One region of the [Pantoea] beijingensis genome, then DNA from elsewhere that is predicted to be linked to it. Evidence: predicted binding sites of a transcription regulator. Region 1 holds the regulator's gene; each other region holds the start of a gene.
The links. The regulator CRP, encoded in region 1, controls carbon source genes, mostly activating them, when cyclic AMP is high. The targets are predictions, from matches to a motif close to ATGTGANNNNNNTCACAT.
Positions count from the first base shown of each region.

Region 2: the regulator CRP is predicted to act here: its motif matches at 4,811-4,828, upstream of ompW (outer membrane protein OmpW).
Region 3: the regulator CRP is predicted to act here: its motif matches at 4,030-4,047, upstream of J1C60_RS15875 (glycine dehydrogenase).

Region 1 covers NZ_CP071409.1:367,562-375,517, forward strand. Annotated here, with positions in the region: gene J1C60_RS01560 (YccS/YhfK family putative transporter) at 1-1,330, opposite strand, end outside; gene crp (cAMP-activated global transcriptional regulator CRP) at 1,392-2,024, opposite strand; gene J1C60_RS01570 (OsmC family protein) at 2,423-2,827, shown strand; gene J1C60_RS01575 (phosphoribulokinase) at 2,896-3,765, opposite strand; gene J1C60_RS01580 (creatininase family protein) at 3,938-4,741, shown strand; gene J1C60_RS01585 (LysR family transcriptional regulator) at 4,713-5,612, opposite strand; gene J1C60_RS01590 (BMP family protein) at 5,723-6,730, shown strand; gene J1C60_RS01595 (ABC transporter ATP-binding protein) at 6,756-7,956, shown strand, end outside.
Region 2 covers NZ_CP071409.1:1,911,869-1,919,824, reverse strand. Annotated here, with positions in the region: gene trpCF (bifunctional indole-3-glycerol-phosphate synthase TrpC/phosphoribosylanthranilate isomerase TrpF) at 1-1,247, shown strand, start outside; gene trpB (tryptophan synthase subunit beta) at 1,322-2,512, shown strand; gene trpA (tryptophan synthase subunit alpha) at 2,512-3,318, shown strand; gene J1C60_RS08610 (BON domain-containing protein) at 3,623-3,937, shown strand; gene ompW (outer membrane protein OmpW) at 4,044-4,676, opposite strand; gene J1C60_RS08600 (YkgJ family cysteine cluster protein) at 4,943-5,362, shown strand; gene J1C60_RS08595 (YciC family protein) at 5,492-6,229, shown strand; gene J1C60_RS08590 (septation protein A) at 6,461-6,997, shown strand; gene yciA (acyl-CoA thioester hydrolase YciA) at 7,072-7,506, shown strand; gene tonB (TonB system transport protein TonB) at 7,648-7,956, opposite strand, start outside.
Region 3 covers NZ_CP071409.1:3,508,892-3,516,847, forward strand. Annotated here, with positions in the region: gene J1C60_RS15850 (amidohydrolase/deacetylase family metallohydrolase) at 1-1,035, opposite strand, end outside; gene J1C60_RS15855 (DUF4310 family protein) at 1,086-1,733, opposite strand; gene J1C60_RS15860 (DUF4311 domain-containing protein) at 1,748-2,524, opposite strand; gene J1C60_RS15865 (DUF4312 family protein) at 2,733-3,032, opposite strand; gene J1C60_RS15870 (SFCGS family glycine-rich protein) at 3,029-3,394, opposite strand; gene J1C60_RS15875 (glycine dehydrogenase) at 3,419-3,757, opposite strand; gene cybC (cytochrome b562) at 4,705-5,091, opposite strand; gene pmbA (metalloprotease PmbA) at 5,465-6,805, opposite strand; gene yjgA (ribosome biogenesis factor YjgA) at 6,919-7,461, shown strand; gene mpl (UDP-N-acetylmuramate:L-alanyl-gamma-D-glutamyl-meso-diaminopimelate ligase) at 7,529-7,956, opposite strand, start outside.

The DNA.
Region 1 (7,956 bases):
TCAGCATCGCGAGCAGTACCCAACTATCTGCAACCTGCAAGCGCAGCGTTGCCGCAGCGATAATTAATCCGACTAGCGTACCCAGAGCACGGTGCTGAATGCGTACGCGGGTGGCGCTATAGCCGTTCTGACTGACGAACATAATTGTCATCAGAATCCAGTAAGGCTTAGGAATATTGAAAAATAGCGCCAGCGTACTGCCAATCACCAGCATGACGGCGAAACGTGTCGCCGTTCGCAATGCGGATGAGTTGAGTGAAAGGTAACTTTTCAGTGCCGGGATCAGCGGCAGTCGTCGTTGTCGATCTTCCATTAGATTACGTTGGTAAAGCGGGCGTTGGGTGCGCAGCACGCGCGCGATGCGACTGAAGTGGTAATAACAAAAATTGCCGACTGGGTTTTCACTGTTCTGTCGTGCGATTTTCTCCAGTGCCTGCAGCTGCTTATCCATACTAAAGCGCTCGGGTAGCCGATGGTAAAGAATATCATCGGCTAGCGTACGAAGCCGGGCCGCTATCGCCTGTGCATTCCAGCGAATCACCGCTTCAGCATGGCTGCGTTCAACCAGTTTTTGCACCTCATCCGGTAGCGACAGGCTGACGGCAATATGCTCCTGCAGATCGAGTGCCACTTGAAATGCACGCGTCAGTCGCTTATGACTGCTGTGGCGGTTTGCCGCCAGCATATGCATCTGCTGATAGCAGATGGTGATCAGGTCCACCGCTCTCTGCTGTCGTACTAACAGAGGTGGTAGTGCTTTTTCAGGGTCGGTGAGCTGTGTTAGCAAGCTATATTTTGCTTCACAGTAGTCGGCCAGTTCACGATAGAGCAGGCTGATCGTTTCGCGCATTGGTTGCTCTTTCCACAGCCAAAACCAGAACCAGTTAAATGCGCCATACCAGATTGTACCGAGTATATAGAGCAGGGGAGGCTCCCATACCGCCATGTGGCCAATAAGGCTGAGCGTAAAAATTCCGGCAATCAAGGACGCGGGGAGAAGCCGTGCATGTAACGGGCTAATTTCTCCGGTCACACCCAGCAGCATGGCCATAGCAAACAGGATTGCAGGCAAAGGGAGCTGGTGTTGCGTCATCCACTGGATCAGAAAACTACTGAGAGCAAATAAGCCACCGCCGATAATCAGCCGCTTAAAAAAGCGTTTGTGTGGCGTATCGAGCCCGGCAATATTGCAGCAGGCGGGGACTAACGAGAAGAGCAGTCCTTTTTGGAGATCGCCAAGCAGCCAGCCAATGGCCACCGGTAAACACAGCACTAGCGTCTGGCGCAGCGCATAGTTTATTTCAGGGTGATAAATGATTCTCCGCCACATCAGGTTATCGCAATATAAAAAAACGGCGTGATAGCAACATCACGCCGTGGGTCGGGATGAATTAACGTGTGCCGTATACAACAATCGTTTTGCCGTGTGCGGAAATCAGGTTTTGATCTTCCAGCATTTTCAGGATACGGCCGACGGTTTCACGCGAGCAGCCGACGATTTGACCAATCTCCTGACGGGTGATTTTGATCTGCATACCGTCTGGATGCGTCATGGCATCCGGTTGTTTAGCCAGATTGAGCAGCGTTTGCGCAATACGCCCCGTCACGTCAAGGAAAGCTAAATTACCTACTTTTTCTGAGGTGACCTGCAGGCGACGCGCCATTTGGGAAGAGAGACGCATCAGAATATCAGGATTGACCTGAATCAGCTGACGGAATTTTTTGTAAGAAATTTCAGCCACTTCACAGGCTGTTTTGGCCCGAACCCAAGCACTACGTTCCTGGCCTTCTTCAAAGAGGCCAAGCTCGCCAATGAAATCGCCCTGGTTGAGATAAGAGAGGATCATCTCTTTGCCTTCTTCATCCTTAATCAGCACTGCTACAGAGCCCTTCACGATGTAGTAGAGCGTTTCCGCCTTTTCACCTTGGTGAATCAGCGTACTTTTGGATGGATACTTGTGAATATGGCAATGTGACAGGAACCATTCGAGAGTCGGGTCTGTTTGCGGTTTGCCGAGAACCATTCGCTGTTATCCTCTATTGTAATCGTGCCCTAAATACAGGGAGGGTATTCCCTGCCAGGCGTTGAAATATTCAAGCGTTTTCCTATCAGGAATTTTATCCGGGCATCTGCTCATTATGTTGTCCCACTTTCGCCGGACTGATTACCCGTCATACTTCGGACTGCAAGTTTTTGGCTGCGTTGTCTTACATGTGGGTATACCCGCTTACCACCATCCTGCTACCCGTGCTCTTCAGGGTATATATGAGTTGGCAAAATATTACAACTTCGTTTGTAGCACAGCTTTCGCTAAGTGTCTCCTGTTGTCTCGCTTCAGCATGAAGTGAATTGCATAGCGTTGCCGTTTTTTCTTGTAAAGCGTAGTCTGAAGTCAACCGGACGAATCAGGAGATGAATGTTATGCAGGCGCGTGTAAAGTGGGTAGAAGGGCTGACTTTTTTAGGTGAATCTGCATCCGGGCATCAGGTGCTGATGGATGGTAATTCCGGTGATAAAGCGCCCAGTCCGATGGAGATGGTATTAATGGCCGCGGGGGGATGCAGTGCAATTGACGTGGTTTCCATCCTGCAAAAAGGGCGCCACGACGTGGCTGACTGTGAAGTGAAATTGACGTCCGAGCGGCGCGAAGAGGCACCGCGTCTTTTTACCCACATTAATGTGCATTTTATCGTTAGTGGCGCCGGATTGAATGATAAAGCGGTGGCACGCGCGGTCGACCTGTCGATAGAAAAATATTGCTCGGTGTCGCTGATGCTGGGTAAAGGTGTAGAGATCACGCACAGCTATGAAGTCATCGAACTGTAATATAGCCCGCAGGGCGGATTGCGATCCGCCACTGCAGTGTTCCTGCCAGCCTTGGCTGGCTTGACGAGTTACTCAATTTTTTTCCCTTCAATCAGACGCTTAACCAGCGGCCCCATGATCAATTCCATCGCCAGCCCCATCTTGCCTCCCGGTACCACCAGAGTATTAATATGGGAAATGAACGATCCCTGGATCATCGCCAGCAGGTAAGGGAAATCAATGTCCTCCAGCCCACGGAAATGGATCACCACAAAGCTTTCATCCAACGAGGGAATATCTCGTGCGGCGAAGGGATTTGAGGTATCGACGGTCGGCACGCGCTGGAAGTTAATGTGGGTTCGTGAAAACTGCGGCGTGATGTAATTGATATAATCTTCCATGGATCGTACGACAGAATCCATTACTGCCTCACGCGAATGACCGCGCTCGCTGGTGTCGCGAACCAGTTTCTGGATCCATTCCAGGTTAACGATCGGCACTACGCCCACCAGCAGATCGACTTTCTCCGCCACATTGTGCTGCTGGGTTACCACGCCACCGTGCAGCCCTTCATAGAACAGCACATCAGTGGGTTCCGGTAGCGGTTGCCACGGCGTAAAGGTGCCAGGCACTTGATTCCACGGCACGGCTTCATCGTACGTGTGCAAATATTTACGTGAGTTACCGCGACCACTGCGGCCATATTCGCTAAAGGTTTCTTCCAGTAGCCCGAAGTCGTTTGCTTCCGGTCCGAAATAGCTAATATGGCGCCCTAAATCACGAGCTTTACGGATTGCCAGATCCATTTCCGGACGGGTATAGCGATGAAAGCTATCACCTTCCAGTTCGGCTGCATGCAAATTAAGCTGCTGGAAGATTTTGCGGAAGGCGAGGCTGGTCGTCGTGGTTCCTGCGCCGCTTGAACCCGTGACCGCAATAACCGGGTGTCTGGATGACATAATAGAACTCCCTGAGAAAATTCGGGCGAAGTGCATTGTTATCACGTTTAGCGCAGCAAAGTCATCTCCGTCGCTTTTTGATGCAAAAAAAGCAACACAGTGCGGCAATTTTGTTGCTTTCATCAGCGCGTTAAATTGGCGAAACTGAGATAAATATTGCAGGAGGTTGCCAATGAATATGCCCTCATCCCGCTGGTGGTGGGATCTCTCGACGCGTGAGTTTAGCGAACTTGAAATGGAAAAGGTGGTGGTGATATTACCTATTGGCGCAGTGGAACAGCACGGCCCACACCTGCCCGTACGCGTAGATGCCGCGATTAATGCCGGTATTATTGCGCGCGCGGTTGAACTGATGCCGGCGGACTTACCGGTACTGGTGATGCCTGCGCTGCCAATCGGCAAATCTGATGAACATCTCAGTTATCCGGGAACGTTAACGTTGCCTTATGATCTCTTGGGAAAGGTATGGTTTGAGGTTGCGAAAAGCGCCTGGCGCGCTGGCGCACGTAAAATTATTTTCTGGAATTCACACGGCGGCCAGCCGCAACTGATGGAGATTGTTTGTCGCCAACTGCGCGTTGAGCTTGAGATGTTCGCCGTTGGCGCCAGTTGGTTTCGCACCATTGACAGTAGCGATCTGTATTGTGCCGATGAGCTACAGCATGGTATCCATGGCGGAGAGTCGGAAACCAGCGTGATGCTGCATTTGCACCCTGAACTGGTACAGATGCAGTATGCGGAAAATTTCGTTTCGGCCTCGGTAGCTTCGGCGGAGAAAGGTGGGATTCTAACGCCCGAAGGTGGCGTAAGCTTTGGCTGGATGGCTGAGGATCTTCATCCTTCCGGTACGACCGGTAATGCGGCCTCAGCGGATGCAGCCCGTGGAAAAATTGAAACAGAACGTGCTGCCCAGGCGTTAGTTCAATTGGTTCAGGAGGTACAGGCTTTTACGCCATTTCCGCCATCATCCCTTTAATCGTTTCTGCTAATACGCTGCCAATTGCGCTGGTGCCACGATCGTGACCGATCAGCATCAGTGTTTGCGGCTGCTGCGACAATTCACGCACCGGAATATAGATCAATCTGCCGCTGCGTAAATCAAATTCAATATCGAACGGTGTTAAAAAGGTGAGCGCCTGATCGACCATCGCGGCCTGGCGCATCACTTCAATGGAGTTGGTTTCAATGACCGGCTGCATGGTCACCTTGGCTCGTGCGAAAAGATCGTTAAGATAAGGGCGGATCACCATACTTTTATCGGCAATAACCAATGAATGTGGCACACAATCGCTGAGACGCAGGCTGGTTTTATCTGCCAGAATATGGCCCGGCGCAACCACAGCACCCAGACGGCCAACTGACGATGCGAGGGTTCTTAACGTCGGCGGGAGTTCGAAATCGAAACCGAGCCCTAAATCGGCCTCGCCGGAGGCGACAGCATTGATAATATCTTCACCGGTGGTCATTTGACGAAGGATCAATTTGACGCGCGGATTTGCCCGACGAAACTCGGCAGCCGTGCGCGGAATCAGGTTTGCTGCCAGACCGCTCATCATTGCGACGGTTACTTCACCGCGCCGTAACCCTTTCAACTCCTCAATTTTTATCTGTGCCCACTCCAGCTCCTTAAAGCTTTGCCGTACGTGGTGGATAAGCGTTTCACCAGCGGCGGTCAGCACCATTTTTCGTGGCAGTCGTTGGAACAGCGGGGTACCTAATGTTTCTTCCAGCGCCAGGATCTGGCGGTTAATCGCTGAGGCTGAAATATGCAGGCGTGCCGCTGCCTTACGGATCGATCCACACCGCGCCACTTCATCAAGATAAATTAACAACCGGTGCTGCAGCATGCTTCTCCTTTGCGTTGCCTTTTAGGCATCACTGAGTGCGAAAATATATGCTTTTAAGGTAACGAAAATCACGGCATAACAGAAGCATATTTAGCAGGAGGAGCATAAAAATGGCGGGTTTAAGTCGCAGAGATTTCGCAAAAATGCTGGCAGGAGCGGTGTTGTTGCCCACACTCACTCCGCTGTTATCAAGTAAAGCGCAGGCGGCAGACGCACACGTTAAAGTCGCGTTGCTGTTACCCGGCTCTATTGCTGATGGCGGCTGGAATACATTGGCCTGGCAAGGACTGCAATCGCTGAAAAAACAGGGCTATACCGTTGCCTACAGCGAGAGCGTGCCGCAGGCACAGATGGAACAGGCAATCCGTGGCTATGCCGATGACGGTTTTGCGCTCATTATCGGGCACAGCTTTGAGTATGGTTCTGCCTTTGCAGAAATTGCGCCTGAATATCCAGACACGCAGTTTTTTGCTTCTACATTCAAACCTGCTGAAGCTGCGCCGCCTAACGTTGAATATGTCGACCTGGCCTATATCCAGGCAGCATATGCAGCAGGCGCGCTGGCGGCATTGATCTCAACGAACGGTCGCGCTGTTGGTTTTGTCGGTGGTGGTGATAACCCTACACAGCAAGGGATGATGCGGGCCTTTATCGCGGGTGCGGAGAAGGCGCGTTCGGGTGTGAAAGGCCTGGGCGTTATTACCGGTGAATACGGTAATGCAGCGAAGGGACGTGAAGCGGCAACCACCATGATCGGCAATGGGGCGGATGTGATTTGGCATGCGGCAGATGTCACCGGACTGGGGGCGTTGCAGGGAGCCGCAGCGGCAAAAGTGAAAGCTATTGGCTGCTATTCCGACCAGAAAGATATTGTTCCAGGTACCGTCGCCTGTAGTTTTAAGCAAAACCTTGACTGGTTGGTGGAAGAGGTAGGGCACTCGGTAGCTAACCACCAATTTTCGGGCGGGAAAGAGTGGCAGCCCAGCGTCGCTAAAAGTTGGTCGGTGATCTACGGCAGCGGCCAGTTTGACAGCAAGCTGGTTAGCGCCAGTGCATGGCAGGCTTTTCTGGCTATCTGGCAGCAGCTTGATAGTGGCGCGTTACTGGTAAAAGTCTGAGGGGCGAGAGACGATTTTGACGACGGTGCGAGTTGCGCTTCAGAACATTACCAAACGCTTTGCCCGCGTGACCGCCAACGATCGCGTATCGCTGACGGTGAAAGCGGGGGAAATCCACGCGCTGCTCGGTGAGAATGGTGCGGGAAAAAGCACGCTGATGCAGATTTTGTATGGCCTCTATCACCCTGATGAAGGCGAAATTATTGTTGATGGTCAGCCAGTACAGTTCCGCGATCCGGGGGATGCCATTGCCTGTGGTATCGGCATGGTACATCAGGAATTTATGCTCGTTCAGCCAATGAGTGTGGTTGAGAACGTTATCCTGGGCCTGAAAGAGAACGCCAGTGGACGGCTCGATCTGCATGCGGCCGCGGCGCGGCTCACGGCGCTGTCGAAGCAGCACGGGCTGGATGTCGATCCTTGGGCGAAGGTGCAGCATTTGCCGATTGGTGTGCAGCAGCGGGTAGAGATCCTCAAGTTACTTTATCGTGATGCCCAAGTGCTGATTCTTGATGAGCCCACGGCAGTCCTGACGCCGCAGGAAAAAGCTGGATTGTTTGCAACGTTAACGTCGCTACGTGCCGAAGGTCGTTCGGTCGTTATCGTAACCCATAAGCTGTATGAAATTATGGCGATAGCCGATCGCGTATCGGTTATGCGTAGTGGAAAAATGGTCGATACCGTTGCGGTCACTGAAACGTCGGAAACAGATTTAGCCCGGCGCATGGTGGGACGAGATGTTGTGTTGCGCGTTAATAAATCGCCCTGCCGACCAGGAAAAGAGGTGTTGCGTGTCGACAGCATCGCATTACGTGATGAAAGTGGTAAACAGAAAATTTGGCGTGCATCACTTCAGGTGGCGGCAGGTGAAATTCTCGGGATTGCCGGTGTTGACGGAAACGGTCAGTCAGAACTGGCGGATGCATTGCTCAACCTCCGCAGTGTGGAAGCGGGACGTATCTGGCTATCCGGCAAGGATATTACTGAAGATTCACCGGCGCAGCGCCGCGCTAAAGGCATTGGATTTATTCCTGCCGACCGTCGTGGCGTAGGCTCGATCACCTCTATGTCTATTGCCGATAACGCGATGCTTGGCGCGCAACAGACCTTTACCCGTGCGCGCGGCTGGCTATTAGATCGAGGGCGTATTGCCCGCCATGCGCAAAGTATTATTGCGCACTTCAAGGTGCGTACACCGGACAGTGAATTTGAAGCTGGAAAACTCT
Region 2 (7,956 bases), 1.5 Mb from region 1:
GTTTTTATCACGCACTGCAAGGCGCGCGTACCGTGTTTATTCTGGAGTGCAAAAAAGCCTCTCCCTCTAAGGGACTGATCCGCAAAGATTTTGATCCGGAAACTATCGCAGGCGTTTATAAACACTACGCATCTGCAGTCTCGGTATTAACCGATGAGAAATATTTTCAGGGCAGCTTTGATTTTCTGCCCATCGTCTCGGCCGCCATTACCCAACCGGTATTATGCAAAGATTTCATCATCGACCCTTATCAGATTTACCTGGCTCGTTACTATCAAGGCGATGCGATTTTATTGATGCTTTCTGTTCTGAGCGACGAACAGTACCGTCAGTTAGCCGCCGTAGCGCACAGTCTGAACATGGGAGTGCTGACCGAGGTGATCAGCGAAGAGGAATTAGAACGTGCCACCGCATTGGGTGCCAAAGTCGTCGGCATTAATAACCGCGACTTACGCGATTTGTCGATTGACCTGAATCGCACCCGCCAGTTGGCGCCTCGCCTTTCCCACGGCGTAACGGTAATCAGCGAGTCCGGCATCAATAATTATACGCAGGTACGTGAACTCAGTCACTTTGCCAATGGCTTCCTTATTGGCTCAGCGCTGATGGCTGAGCCCGATCTGCATGCTGCCGTGCGCCGGGTCATTTTGGGCGACAATAAAGTGTGCGGTCTCACGCGAAGCGAAGATGCACGTTCCGCGCACGCTGCCGGGGCAATATACGGCGGCTTAATTTTCGCTGAAGGTTCACCGCGTTTTGTAGAGCGCGCGCAAGCACAGCAGATTATGGCGGCGGCTCCCTTGAAGTATGTGGGTGTCTTCCGTAATGTCGCTATCGATGATGTGGTCGCTACGGCAACCTCGCTGGCACTTCATGCCGTGCAGCTTCACGGCGAAGAAGATCGCGACTATGTTACTGCGCTGCGCATCGTCTTGCCTCCGGAGATCAAAATCTGGAAAGCCTTCAGCGTGAAAGATAACTTACCAACACGCGACTGGCAGCATGTCGATCGCTACGTATTTGATAACGGTAACGGCGGTAGCGGACAACGTTTTGATTGGTCCCTGCTCGCTGGACAACAACTCAGCAATGTATTGCTGGCTGGCGGTTTAAGCGCGGATAACTGTGTTGAAGCAGCACGGTTGGGCTGTGCGGGGCTGGATTTTAATTCGGGCGTGGAAAGCCAGCCTGGCATCAAGGATAACGCTAAAATCGCGGCGGTTTTTCAAACCCTAAAAGCGTATTAATTAGCAGGGCCGGGTGATCCCGCATCATCATTGTGAATTGGTCGCGCCAATCCAATAGAGAAAAGAGACGCAAAATGACTTTACTGAACCCCTATTTTGGTGAATTTGGCGGTATGTATGTACCACAAATTTTGATGCCAGCACTTAATCAACTGGAAGAAGCCTTTGTTAGCGCTCAGCGCGATCCGGCGTTTCAGGCCGAATTTACCGGGCTGCTGAAAAATTATGCAGGCCGCCCTACGGCATTAACTCTGTGTCAGAATCTGACAAAAGGCAGTAAAACCCGCCTTTATCTGAAGCGTGAAGATCTGCTTCACGGTGGTGCCCACAAAACCAACCAGGTATTAGGTCAGGCCCTGCTGGCGAAACGTATGGGTAAAACAGAGATCATAGCGGAAACCGGCGCAGGACAGCACGGCGTAGCCTCTGCACTGGCAAGCGCGCTGCTCGGTCTGAAATGTCGGGTTTACATGGGCGCAAAAGACATTGAGCGCCAGTCACCCAATGTATTCCGTATGCGTTTGATGGGAGCCGAAGTGATCCCGGTTCACAGCGGCTCTTCCACATTAAAAGATGCGTGTAATGAAGCGTTACGCGACTGGTCTGGCAGCTATGAGCACGCCCATTACATGCTCGGCACCGCTGCTGGCCCACATCCCTATCCCACCATTGTCCGTGAATTTCAGCGTATGATTGGTGAGGAAACTAAAGCACAAATTCTGGAAAAAGAAGGTCGTTTACCTGATGCGGTTCTTGCCTGCGTTGGTGGCGGCTCGAATGCCATCGGCATGTTCGCTGATTTTATCGATGAGGCTGGCGTTGGCCTGATTGGTGTTGAACCTGCCGGACACGGTATTGAAACCGGTGAACATGGCGCGCCGCTAAAACATGGTCGTGTCGGCATTTACTTTGGTATGAAATCACCAATGATGCAGACGGACGAGGGGCAGATTGAAGAGTCCTACTCTATTTCGGCCGGCCTGGATTTTCCTTCTGTCGGGCCCCAGCATGCGCACCTTAACAGCATTGGCCGGGCTGAATATGTTTCAGTTACCGATGACGAAGCACTGGATGCCTTTAAAACGCTGTGTCGTTCTGAAGGGATTATCCCTGCTCTGGAGTCTTCTCATGCGCTGGCATACGCATTGAAAATGATCCGCGAGAATCCGGAGAAAGAACAACTGCTTGTAGTCAATCTCTCAGGACGTGGAGATAAAGATATTTTCACCGTTCATGATATTCTGAAAGCGAAGGGAGAAATCTAATGGGACGTTATCAGCAACTGTTTACCCGTCTTGATGCCAAAAAAGAAGGCGCTTTTGTTCCTTTCGTGACCCTTGGCGACCCCTCACCTGAGTTGTCATTGAAAATCATCGATACTCTGGTAGCCGCCGGTGCTGATGCATTAGAACTTGGCGTACCTTTCTCTGATCCGCTAGCCGATGGTCCAACTATTCAGAATGCAAACCTGCGCGCCTTTACCGCAGGAGTTACAGTGTCACAATGTTTTGAGATGCTGGCAGCGATTCGTCAGAAATACCCTGCGATACCCATCGGCCTGTTAATGTACGCCAATCTGGTGTTCTCTAAAGGGGTGGATGATTTTTATGCGCGCTGTGCAGCGGTTGGGGTGGATTCCGTACTGGTTGCCGATGTTCCGATCGAAGAGTCGGCCCCCTTTCGCCAGGCCGCGCTCCGCCATAACATCGATCCAATTTTTATCTGTCCCCCTAACGCCAATGATGATCTTCTGCGGGAAATCGCCTCACATGGTCGCGGTTATACCTACTTGCTCTCGCGCACTGGCGTAACCGGGGCAGAAAAACGTGCTAATTTACCGTTACAGCACCTTATTGAAAAGTTGCGTGAATATCATGCAGCTCCTCCTTTGCAGGGGTTTGGCATCTCGGAACCTTCACAGGTGAAAGAGGCGGTTACGGCTGGTGCTGCCGGCGCAATTTCAGGCTCGGCAATTGTTAAAATTATCGAGATGCACCATGGCCAACCCGAGGTAATGCTGAACGAACTTCATCACTTTGTCAGCAGCCTGAAAGCGGCTTCACGCGGCTAATCACTGCAGGCTATTCGGGTGGGGAATCTGTATGATACTCGCTGGAATAGCCTGGCAATCGCCCTACCGCGTAACGTGCTATTTCCTTTCTGTTTTTTTTCATCTCTCGTTTGTACATTTTCCACTTCTGTTTCACAATTACAGTGTTTCCGTCACCACTGACGGAGATGGCAGCCCAAAGCGACCGACGTTAAAGCAGGGAACGTATGCCGGTAAGCACCTTATGGGTGTTTCGGACGCGCAAAAGGAACGGCGCAGGTGATGCAGAGAGGGTATATCATTGTGATAAGACAGGGAGATAGACATGAAGTTATTTAAAGTCTTAACGGGTACGGTTATAGCAGCGGTCGTTGCTTTGTCAGTAAGCGCCTGTGCGCCGACGTCGACAAAGGAAGGTACGGGTGGATATATCGATGACACCGTAGTCACCACGAAAGTAAAAGGTCAGTTACTTCGTGATGAATCATTAAAATCAACCGAAATCAACGTAGAAACCTTTAAAGGTCGGGTACAACTGAGCGGTTTTGTCTCCTCTCCGCAGATGGCAAATCGTGCCGTTGAGGTGACGCGCGGCGTAGCAGGCGTGAAATCCGTCGTCAATAATATGCAGATCAAATAGCACACTTCAATAATGTAAAAACCGCCTTATTCGGGCGGTTTTTATCTCGCAGCCGCCCAGCAAAAAGTCTTACACTGTCGATCGACTGACGGACCTTATTGCTTATTCAGAACCGATAACCAGCTCCGAAGAAAAACACCCATGGATCGATGCGCAAATTGATATTTTGCTGCTCACCATTGGCTTTAAACTTAACTTCGGTATCAATATCCATGTACCACACCGACATATTAAGCATCCAGTCACGATTAATTTGATAATCAAGCCCCGCCTGTCCCGCAATCCCCCATGAGTTTTTTACACTCAAATCGCTGAGTCCGGCTTCGCGGCCCGTACTATTAAATTTTGTATCATAGAACAGGGTATAGTTGATGCCGGCACCAATATAAGGCCGGGCTTTACTGGTACTGTCGAGGAAATACCATTGCGCCATCAGCGTCGGTGGTAACTGGCGCACCTCTGCCAGAGTACCCGTCGCCCCCAACCCCACTTTATGACGGAACGGCGTTGCCGCTAGCAGTTCAATACCCACATTATCAGTCGCCATCCAGGTAAAAGTTAAACCCAACTGAGTATTGTTATCGACGCTGAACGACCCCATCCCTAACACGTTATCCGAACCCGCCGTAGGACGCACCGTAGCAGAACCCGCGCGCATAAAGAAGTCCCCAGCCTGATGGGCCGCTGCTATTCCCGGGATTGCCGTTGCTAACATCAGTATGAATGGTGTCAGTTTCATACAAACTCCTTTTTCAGAACAATAATAAGCGAATACCCCTTTGGGGGTAAAAGAACAATTCCCGCGACTCTTTTACCGCTATTCTCCCGAAAAATCATGCAAATCATTTTTTTTAAACTTCTTAAAAAACAATGAATTGATTTAGATCAATTTCCTTAACCCTTATGGGACGTAGATACCTATTGTAGAAAGCTGAACGAGCAGATATTTTGCTTGCCTCCATCAATGTGATTTTGGTTCGAAGCCTCGGAGGGGTGGGCGATCAAATGAGCGATAATCTCAATCCTTGCATTACCTGTGGCGCATGTTGCGCCTATTTTCGTGTCTCTTTTTACTGGGCTGAAGCTGATGACAGCGGCGGCTGCGTACCTGCTGATTTGACCGAGCCTTTAACACCATTTTTGCGGGCTATGGCGGGGACTAACAGTAAAAATCCGCGCTGCACTTCGCTTCAGGGACAGATTGGTGAGTGCGTCTCTTGCGGTATTTATAACAACAGGCCGACGCCTTGCCGTGAATTTAAAATGTCAGGAGAGGATGGTGAGCAGAATGAAGCCTGCGATCGTGCCCGAGCTAAATATGGCCTGCCGCCGCTTTTTCACTCATCATTACCAACAATAACCGAAAGTTATGTAAGTCGGGGTGCCAGCGCCCTTCCAGACGATGTACAATCGCTGGGTCTGTAGCCAACGTAATTGAAGTTGCCATAATGGCAAAAAGCACGCTTATCCCAAGCCACTGGTACTCTTCCGGATTAGGGTAAGCGTCTTCAACTACTAAGGATATATAAACCCAGTTTGACCCAAGGAGTGTACATGTCTATCACGGCGGGCTCGTTATACCGTGACACGGGGAATTTTCTTCGTCATCAGTTAATTACAGTTGTTTTGCTGTCGCTACTGACGTCTTTCATTACGGTCATCATCGCTCATGCTCTGACGCCAGGTGCTGACCAGCTATCTATCCTGGGTGAAGGCGAAAGCGGCAGCGCCGCATCTCTGTTTGAAATGGTGAGAAATATGTCGCCAGAACAGCAACAGGTGCTGCTTCGTGCTTCGGCTGCCGGGACCTTTGCCTCACTGGCGGGGAATGTCTTGTTACTGGGTGGTATGCTCTGCTTAATTCCGCTGGTTTCTGCTGGTCAGCGCATCAGTGCATTGCGGGCCATTGGTGCTTCAGCGCCGCTTCTGCCCCGTTTGCTGTTAATGACCTTTTTGATTACGCTGCTGGTTCAACTCGGCTTTATGGTGCTGGTGGTTCCTGGCGTGCTTCTGGCGATTGTGTTCTCATTTTCGCCTATAATCACCGCCACGGAAAAAATCGGGGTATTTGCCTCGATGCGTGCCAGCGCCCGTCTGGCATGGGGACAAATGAAACTGGTCGCGCCTGCGGTAGTTCTCTGGCTGCTGGCGAAAATTGTGCTCATGCTGCTGGCCTCTTCATTCACTGTACTTCCACCCACTTTCGCTTCTGTGATATTCAATGCCATCAGTAATCTGATTTCAGCAATATTGATTATCTATTTGTTTCGTCTTTATATGCTGTTACGTTAATCCGTGGGCATGCCCTTTATCGGGCGTGCCACTTGGATTAGTCTGAAGAGAACGATGAACACGACGAGTTGCGGGCAAATGCCCTAAAAATAACCTGGGCCGCAGGACGGTGGCAAGGGAACGCGTCTCGATGAACTTACTTGTGTAGGTTTTCGGGTGAGTGACAGCAGCCAGCAAACCTGCAGCCTGACGTACCACGGGCAAATGCCGTTTGTTATCTGGATACCGACTATGAAGCAGTTACTTGATTTCCTCCCATTGGTGGTTTTTTTCGTCTTTTATAAGCTCTACGATATTTTTGTTGCTTCCGGCGCGTTGATAGTTGCAACCGGACTGGCGCTTGTCGTCAGTTGGGTGCTTTATCGCAGGCTGGAGAAGATGACAATTTTTACGTTTGTTCTGGTAGCCATCTTTGGAACACTGACGCTGGTGTTCCATAATGATGAGTTTATCAAATGGAAAGTGACGGTTATTTATAGCCTGTTTGCCGTTGCCCTGCTCTACAGCCAGCTGTTTATGAAGCAGCCGCTGATTCAGAGCATGCTGGGGAAAGAGATCACTCTTCCCGCCGCCGCCTGGCGGAAGCTAAATGTCGCCTGGGCGTTATTTTTCCTTGCCTGCGGCCTGGCAAATATCTATGTCGCCTTCTGGTTGCCACAAACGGTTTGGGTAAATTTCAAAGTATTCGGCTTAACAGCCTTCACGCTGTTATTTACGCTGGTAAGCGGCATTTATATTTATCGATTAATGCCGCAGGAACAAAAATAATGATCTTTCCCCGGCATCTGTTGGTGCCGGGGACTGTTGGCTAATTAGCCGTCTATTTTAGAAGAAGCGAAGCAATGGACGATAAACGCAAACTGCCGCAAGGCGAAGTTGTGCTACGAACGCTGGCAATGCCCGCCGACACTAACGCTAATGGCGATATTTTTGGTGGCTGGTTGATGTCGCAGATGGATATGGGGGGCGCTATCCTCGCCAAAGAGATTGCTGAAGGCAGGGTAGTCACCGTTCGCGTTGATGGTATGACTTTCTTAAAACCGGTCGCTGTAGGAGACGTCGTGTGCTGTTATGCCCGCTGTATGCGAACCGGTAACAGCTCCATCACCATCAATGTTGAGGTGTGGATTAAAAAGGTCTCCTCAGAGCCTATCGGCCAGCGCTATCGCGCAACCGAAGCCGTTTTTGTCTACGTCGCGGTTGATGCTGAAGGTAAATCACGCCCGCTCCCCCCCGGAAAAAGCGATTTCATCCACATCGATGAGCAAGACGCCTGACAATAGCAGCGTAAGCCGCCTGTGTCCCTACCGCCACGCCGCTTAGCAATGGTTCCTGACGATCGTAAACCATCCGCACAAAGATCAGAAGAGCAATGCGTACCCTTGCTCTTCTGATTTTAGTCGTTCAGTGCCCGTTGTCTATTCAACGCGGGTGCCACCATCAAGGCGGAAAATAATATTCATCGTAATATTCTGGCCTGGTTTCCCTGGCTCGTAGCGCCACTTTTTCATGGCCCTTTTCACTTCACGCTCAAACATATTTTTGGGATCGGCGGAAAGGATGCGCGCATTATCTACCCGGCCATCACTATCAACATCAAACTGGACGCGAACACGCCCCTCAACATGAAGCGCAAACGCACGGGGTGGATACGCGGGTTTCTCTACGCTCAATGAACGCGGCCCCGTTGATACCGCTTGCTTCGGTGGATTGTTGGCGACCTTTGG
Region 3 (7,956 bases), 970 kb from region 1:
GGTTGCCCCTTCGGAATCAACGAACGGACGAGTTTCTTCTTTGATGGTAAAAATAGTCAGGTCGGCATCAAAACCGGGCTCGATCCGGCCTTTGCTTTTCAGACGCAGACCTTCCGCTGCTTTATGGGTAACACAGTCGATCACCTGCGGCAGCGTCATACCCACGCTAAAGAATTTCGACATCACATGGGCCAGGTTATGCACCGGCCCATGAAGACGGTTACGGCAGTAAATATCCGAACTGATGGTGTCCGGTAAAATACCTTGCGCGATAGCCACGCGCGCCACCTCAAAGCTGAAACTGGCGCTCCCGTGCCCCACATCAAGCCGAACACCACGTTTTAACGCCTGATGGATGGAGGCCCGCAGCTCGCCAGCCGGCGTCAGAATGCGGTTGGGTTTACCGTTATAGCAGTGAGTGATGATGTCGCCTGAAGTGAGTAAATCAGCAATCTCATCCAGATTGGGGGGATTGTTGCCAATGTGTACCATCAGCGGCAGATTATCGTTTTCCTGCTGTATTTCTTTCGCACGTTGCAGTGGCTTAATACCATTTTGCCCCACCACGCTGCTGCTAATACGCGCTTTAATACCGACGATAAAGTGCGGCAAACGCTGTACTGCGTCCCGTACGCCGACCTTATCGATCTGCGTCATGTCCGCCAGTTCATTTTGCGTCACAATGCCCGTACGAGCGATATTCAGCAGTGCGTAAACCTGAGTTTTCGCACTACGCGTGAGCTGGTAAAAATCATCAATATCATCCGCGCCGGTACTGCCCGCATCCACAACGGTAGTAACGCCGGTGGTCACACCGATAGCATCGGCTTCGTCATGGTAGATCGGCGATTTCGGATAGCAATGGACATGGGAGTCGATCCAGCCGGCACTCAGGTAGTAACGCCCGGCCAGATCGCGTTCTTGTTTCGCTTTGTCTTGCAATTCGCCAATGGCGGCGATTTTGCCGTCGTGTAGTGCGATATCAACCACACGTTCATCGGTAAGACGCGCGCGGCGAATAATGAGATCGAACATGACAACTCCTTGAACGACGGCTCACCCTTATGAGCAAGCCGGGATCACCGTTAACTGATAGCAACCGGGAAAAGCGCGCCGAGGATCATCGCGCCGAGAATCGCGCCGCCGGTGATCGGTTTGTTCCAGAGATAGAACAGCAGTGCACCGACCAGTGAGCCAAGACCAATGGGAATGGATGCCGCCATTGCCGACAGGATAATCAGCGGCCCGAGAAAGCGACCAGACGCGTTACCTGCACCCATCATGACATCCGCACCGTAGGTTGAATCGCTTTGGTTGATCGTAAATTTACGCGCCAGAATGATGAGGTAGCCAATGGCCAGCCCAATCACCAGGCCGGTCACTATTGAGGCAGCAAAGTTAGCGACCGGAAAGACAATGCCTGCGCCTAACAGTAACGCAGGCACGCCCAGGCCAACGCCCGTTTGAATCGCCCCACCGATATCAAGGATCCCAACCAGCGACCCCTCAATAATGCGGGCAAACAGAAAGCTTGCACCGAAAGCCGCAACCGCACCATAAGCGCCGGTATCAATGCCCGCTCTCAGCATTGAGACGAAGGCCACTTCGTTAAATGCCCCGATACCGTAGAGATAGTACATATGCGTACCGGCAAACACGCCCGCAGAGAGCAATCCGACAAAGATCGGGAATGACCAGTCGGCATACCAAAAACCGCTTTTTGTTTCACTCATTTCCATCGTCCTCGTTACTTACCGCTCAAGGCGTTGTGAATCATATCCAGCCAGCCCGGGATACCCAGTTGGAAAGACTGCAACATTTTCATATCGAAGCCGCGGAAGAAACCACTCAGAACAAACAGCAACACAATGGCAAGCATCATGATTTTGGTCACTTTGTTCCAGCCACTCTCTTCAACCCCTTTACCGATCAGGATCCCCAGCACCAACCCCGGTACAGCGTTACCCATAATCAGCTGCGCCAGACCGCCAAAAATGGTGGCCCAGAAGCCAGATTTCTTACCGGCATCAATCGCGGCCAGCCAGAAAATCACCGGCATCACGGTATTGACCAGCAGGTTAGCAGCAGGGACCAGCACCTTCACTGCCGTCACTTGTAACGCGGCCGGAACGGCGGAGGCGGTAGAGTTGAGGAAAGCCACCACGATCATGCCGATAATGCCGCAGACAATGGCCATTTTTTTCGGATCGTGCAGCGTTTCAGCGACGTTGCGGTTCTTCACCATCAGTGCAGCCGCACCCCAGTTAGGAATAATGCGATGGTCAACGTCCTGGGTAAAAGCACCCGCCGCAACGGAGGAAGCCCAGGCGTTAAAGAAAAAGCCAAGGCCAAAGGAGAAGTGAGAAGCAGGATCGCCTTCACAGGAGTTCAGTTCACCCAGCGTTCGAAATGCGCCCATCCCCTGCGTGGTGGGCGCGTGAAACATACGTGCGGCACCCGCACCCACGCCGACCCCGACCAATCCGCCGATGATTAGCGATTTAAATAAAATAATTAAAAACATCAGTCTTTCCTTAAGGGCTTGCGCCAACGTTTTTTAATCATGATTATTCCCTGATGCATTAATCGCTCAGGGTATCTATGCCCCATTCGGAAATGCACCGTCATATGCCGTTCAGAACGTGCCCCACAGGTCAGCCGGTGTAAAACCATACGGCTTTTAGTGCACGCCACGCCGATACAGGCAGGTCAGGAACCCGAAGGAAACGTTCTTATTGCATCACTGTGAAGGTCACCTTATCGGTGTCAATCACGGTAACGTTGACGACAATTTCCAGCTCAACGCTGTAATGCCGTCTTTCTCGCGCCAGGAAAAAGAACAGGAATTTCTCTTTTCTGACGCTTTCCTGCGCACGAATGACTCGCACATCCTGTGGCTCAATGCGCAGCAGAATTTTGTTGGTGGAACGAAGTACCGCACTTTGTACGCGACTCAGGGCATCAGCAAACGCTTTACCTTTGGTGTCACCTTTACCGCTGACACTCACCGTGGTCGTGGACTGTTCTTTCATGGTTGACCATGCTTTTTGATCCAGGCCTGCACCAGTCGCTCTCCCAGTTCCTCTTTGTCCATAAAACCGAATCCGAGCACATTACAACCTTCATTGATTGCCGTTACGCCTTCATCAACAGAGCGCATACCGTATTTGGCTTTATAACCATATTTATTCTGCGCGGTAATAGCCCCTGCGCCGCCGCTTCCGCAGAAGGAGATACCGAAAGTGGCATTCTCTGCTTTCATCACATCGCCCAGTTTCATGTCAGCCGCCACACCGGGTACCACGACAGCGCGTCCGCCCGCTTTTTCAACACCGGCAGCCACTTTTTGGCCTTTACCTAAACGATCGCCAATTACTACGGTTACTTGTGACATGTTATTTTCCTTTAAATCATGTTATTACGAATTTTCTTTAGCGACTTCAAAGTGGACAGACAGCAGCCAGGCCTCTTCTTTCGGCAAATTGCCAAACAACTCAACCACCTGCCGGGCCAGTTGCATGGAATCTTCAGAGATATCTTCAAATAGCTCCTCCTCGACTTCCGGCAATGCTTCACCCGTCAAGGATCGCAGCGCCATCGCACTGACATGCGAAGCCAGCATCTGCTGCTGTACAGTGTTGGGGGTGATTGCCTTAACTGCAAACAGATCGCCTATCTGCATCATCACCTTGTCGGCCAGCGCGTGGATGGCTTCCGGGCTAGCTGCCGAATTCACCGTTACCGCTCCGTTATTCACGTTATTACCCCTTTCCTCTTCGGATAAACTTTTTCCTGTTGTCCTTCAAGCTCTGTCAGTCGCACCACACATCGTGGCTGAATTGTGAGCAGGTCCAGGCAGCAATATCCTGCGGCTTGAATACTTCAGGCTCTGTCGTTCGCGTTAAAATGAAATTACCCTACAGGAGGTGAGGTTTGTAGACCGACTTTTTCCATTTCGAAACGGAAATAGGGCAATGAATAGAGAGCGATGTCGCAAAACCGTTATTTCACGCAAAAAGAGCAGAAATTATGAGAGATTCGTCACTTTTTTAGCGAGGTAATGGCAGAGTCATGCATTAATCATGTGGGAATAAAAAATAAATACGCTGTTGTCGCACAGATATAAGGAAAGGTGATGGCATCCGGCCATACTAAATTACCGATGCAATCGAGTTGCTGAACAGCATGACCTGGCAGGCGATAAAGAAGAGAAAAGTGTTCCCGGACGGATGATTAAGCACGGAAAGCGATCTTAGCACGCAGGGTGGCTGCGAGCGATCCCACGTCAAATCCCTGACAAGCCGTTTATGGACCGGTAAATAATTCTGCATAAATAAGCTCAGTTCTATGTTAATAACAACCCGATAACCGAACTGACAGTAATATCACCGCTAAACTCTTTAAAAGCTTCGGTATTTTTCTCACGATGCATTTTAAGCTTCAGCTGCGCTAATTTCCCTTAAATCGACAGCGATGAAGCGACAGATGAGGAGTTATTTATCGTTTGGCACCGACATCGTCGTAACCACTGCCAATAGCCCCGTAGTGGTACACGTCAGAATGTCGTCAGGAAGCCGTGAAATAATGCGGACGACGGTATTTAATTATATCGAGTGTGATTAGTTGCAATTGGCTTCGTCGCCAGAGTGCCTATGGCGCGAAGAATGACGGGTAACAGGCCGGAATTTTCCGGCCTGTTAAATCTTAACGGAATTTTTTATGATTCTCGTTGCGCGTGTCCGCGAGTTTCTTCGCTTCCTCTTTTGCGCCCGCAACATTTCCTGCATCGACTAACTTGCTGGTCGCATCGATTTGCCCGATCAACGTGTCCAATCCGGCATGATAATCTTTGATTTCAGGACTATCTGGTGCTTTTCCTTCAAGTTTATCAGGCGTTTGTGTTTTCGCATCTTCAGCTGCAGCACGCATATCGGTTAACGCCTTTTTCATTTCAGCAGCGTCATTTGTGTTCATGACCGTCCGATAGCCGCCGCTAAGCGCATCCATATCGTCTGACAGATCTTTCGCCAGTGCCGATGCACTGCCACATAGTAGAGAAACAGCTAACATTGCAATCACATGCTTACGCATAAGTTTCATTCCTTATTGTTATGACAAATGAGTACCCGGCATTATTTGCTTTAAAACAACCGTATCTACCCTAAATCATTCAAGTTGCAGAGGGTAGCGGCAAGCTCCGGAGTCCCCCCGTTCGCTGACTCGGATAAACGATCGGGGTGATTGAGTGCAGCGAACAAACCCGCGATTTAAAATCATAACGGGTATATTTGCTTCATACTCTACACTGCTAACGTTACAGCTTAAATCAGGATATATAAACGCTCCACTTTTCCCGTTATCACGTTGCTTGTCTGATTACAGCATCCATCGCGATAGTCGGGCTGCCGGGATCCGACACCCCGTAAAGGTTTTTTTGTACGAGTAAAAAGGAGCGCCGCCCTGTTTATTGACCTGCGATTTTCATTTCAGGCAGCAATACTGAACCACACTGAATGTTGCTACGTGTTTCAATGTCGTTGCCGACGGTAACAAGATTACGCCACATGTCCTTCAGATTGCCAGCAATCGTAATCTCACTGACCGGATACTGAATCTCACCGTTTTCGACCCAGAAACCTGCCGCTCCGCGGGAATAATCGCCGGTAATGCCGCTCACACCTTGCCCCATCAGCTCCGTCACCACTAAACCGGTTCCCATCTGCTTCAGTAAGTCCGCAAAACTGGCCCCCTGTCCGTTAATACGCCAGTTATGGATGCCACCCGCATGTCCGGTGCTCTGTAGACCCAGCTTGCGTGCTGAATAACTGGTGAGTAGCCAGCTTTGCAGTATCCCTTCTTTTACGATGTCACGTTGCTGTGTGCGCACCCCTTCACTGTCAAAAGGCGAAGATGCCAACCCTTTTAACAGATGCGGCTGTTCTTCAATCGTGAGCCACTCTGGTAGGATCTGCTTGCCAAGTGCATCAAGCAGGAAGGTCGATTTACGATAAACACTCCCGCCACTGATAGCACCAACCAGATGTCCAAACAGGCCGGTAGCCACTTCAGCAGCAAAAATAACCGGCGCTTTCATTGTCGAAAGTTTACGCGGTGAGAGGCGTGACAGCGTACGTCGGGCGCACTCTTCACCCACCCACTCTGGCGACTGAAGATCGCTCATAGCCCGGCCGATTGAGTAGGCATAATCGCGCTCCATATCACCTTTTTCTTCAGCAATAACGCAGCTGGAAAGCGAATGGCGGCTGGAACAGTACCCCTGCATCATGCCATGGCTGTTGCCGAATACTTTAATGCCAACATGGCTGTTAAAGCTGCCACCTTCAGTATTCGTGATGCGTTTATCGACATTCAGCGAGGCCTGCTCAGCGCGAGCGGCCAGTTCAATCGCTTTATCAGCATCCAGATCTGACGGGTGAAACAGATCAAGATCCGGCGCTTCAAAAGCCAGCAGTTCGCGATCGGCAACGCCTGCATAGGGATCCGGTGAGGTGAAACGGGCAATATCAATTGCCGCCTGAACCGTGCGCTTGATGGCATCAGGGCTCAAATCGGTAGAAGAGGCGCTGCCTTTACGATTCTGGTGATAGACAGTAATGCCCAATGCACCATCGCTGTTAAATTCAACATTTTCCACTTCGCCATAGCGCGTACTGACGCTGATACCCGTCGATTTACTGACGGCGACTTCCGCGCCATCGGTACTGGCTTTCGCCAGTTCGAGTGCCTGCGCGACGGCCTGTTCCAATACCTTCCGTTGTTCTGCAACCTGAGTGAGTACTTTCATCGACCTGCCATATATAATTGATGGTGAATGATTTGAGTCTATCAGACTCAGAGAACAATTTCGCAGTAGCCACGTAACCTGATAGCATTAGCCTCTTTTTTAGGAGCCTAACAATGACCAAGCAGCCCGAAGACTGGCTCGATGACGTACCCGATAACGAAGAAGAAGAAGATGACGAGATTATCTGGGTCAGCAAAAGTGAAATTAAACGCGATGCAGAAGAGTTAAAACGCCTCGGCGCCGAGATGGTAGAGCTGAGCAAGAACTCACTCGATAAAATTCCGCTGGATGACGATCTGCGAGCAGCGATTGAGCTGGCACAGAAAATCAAGAAAGAGGGCCGTCGCCGCCAGTTGCAGCTTATCGGTAAGATGCTGCGTTCGCGCGACGAAGAACCGATTCGCCAGGCGCTGGATAAACTGAAGAATCGCCATAATCAGCAGGTCGCGTTATTTCATAAACTGGAAATGATGCGCGATCGCCTGTTGGAACAAGGTGACGATGCGATCCCGGATGTACTGAATCTTTATCCGCATGCCGATCGCCAGCAGCTTCGCTCGATGATCCGCAACGCGCAAAAAGAGAAAGCCGCGAATAAACCACCGAAAGCTTCCCGCCAGATTTTTCAGTATTTACGCGAACTGGCCGAAGCCTGAAACCACGGCAGGGACAACCCGCGCTAAGGACAGCATACTAAAGAGGGGCATCGCGCCCCTCTTGCGTTTAGCGTCCTAGTCTGTCCAGCAGTTTTTGATGGATCCCACCAAAGCCACCGTTACTCATGACCAGCACAGAATCACCAGGCTGGGCGGTTTTGGCAATCATCTCAACCAGCGTGTCCACATCAGCGCTCCAGTGCGCTGGCTGGATACAGGCATCCGCAACATCTGACACCTGCCACGGAATATGGTGGGGCTGGAAGAGGAAGACTTCATCGGCACGGCCCAACGCAGGCGCAAGGTCGCTTTTGCTGATCCCCATCTTCATCGTGTTGGAGCGAGGTTCCAGAACGGCCAGAATACGCGCAGTACCACCGACTTTGCCCCGCAGCGCGGCAAGCGTCGCCAGAATCGCGGTTGGATGATGGGCAAAATCATCGTAAACCTTGATTCGATTCACTTCACCCCGTAATTCAAGACGACGTCGGGCAT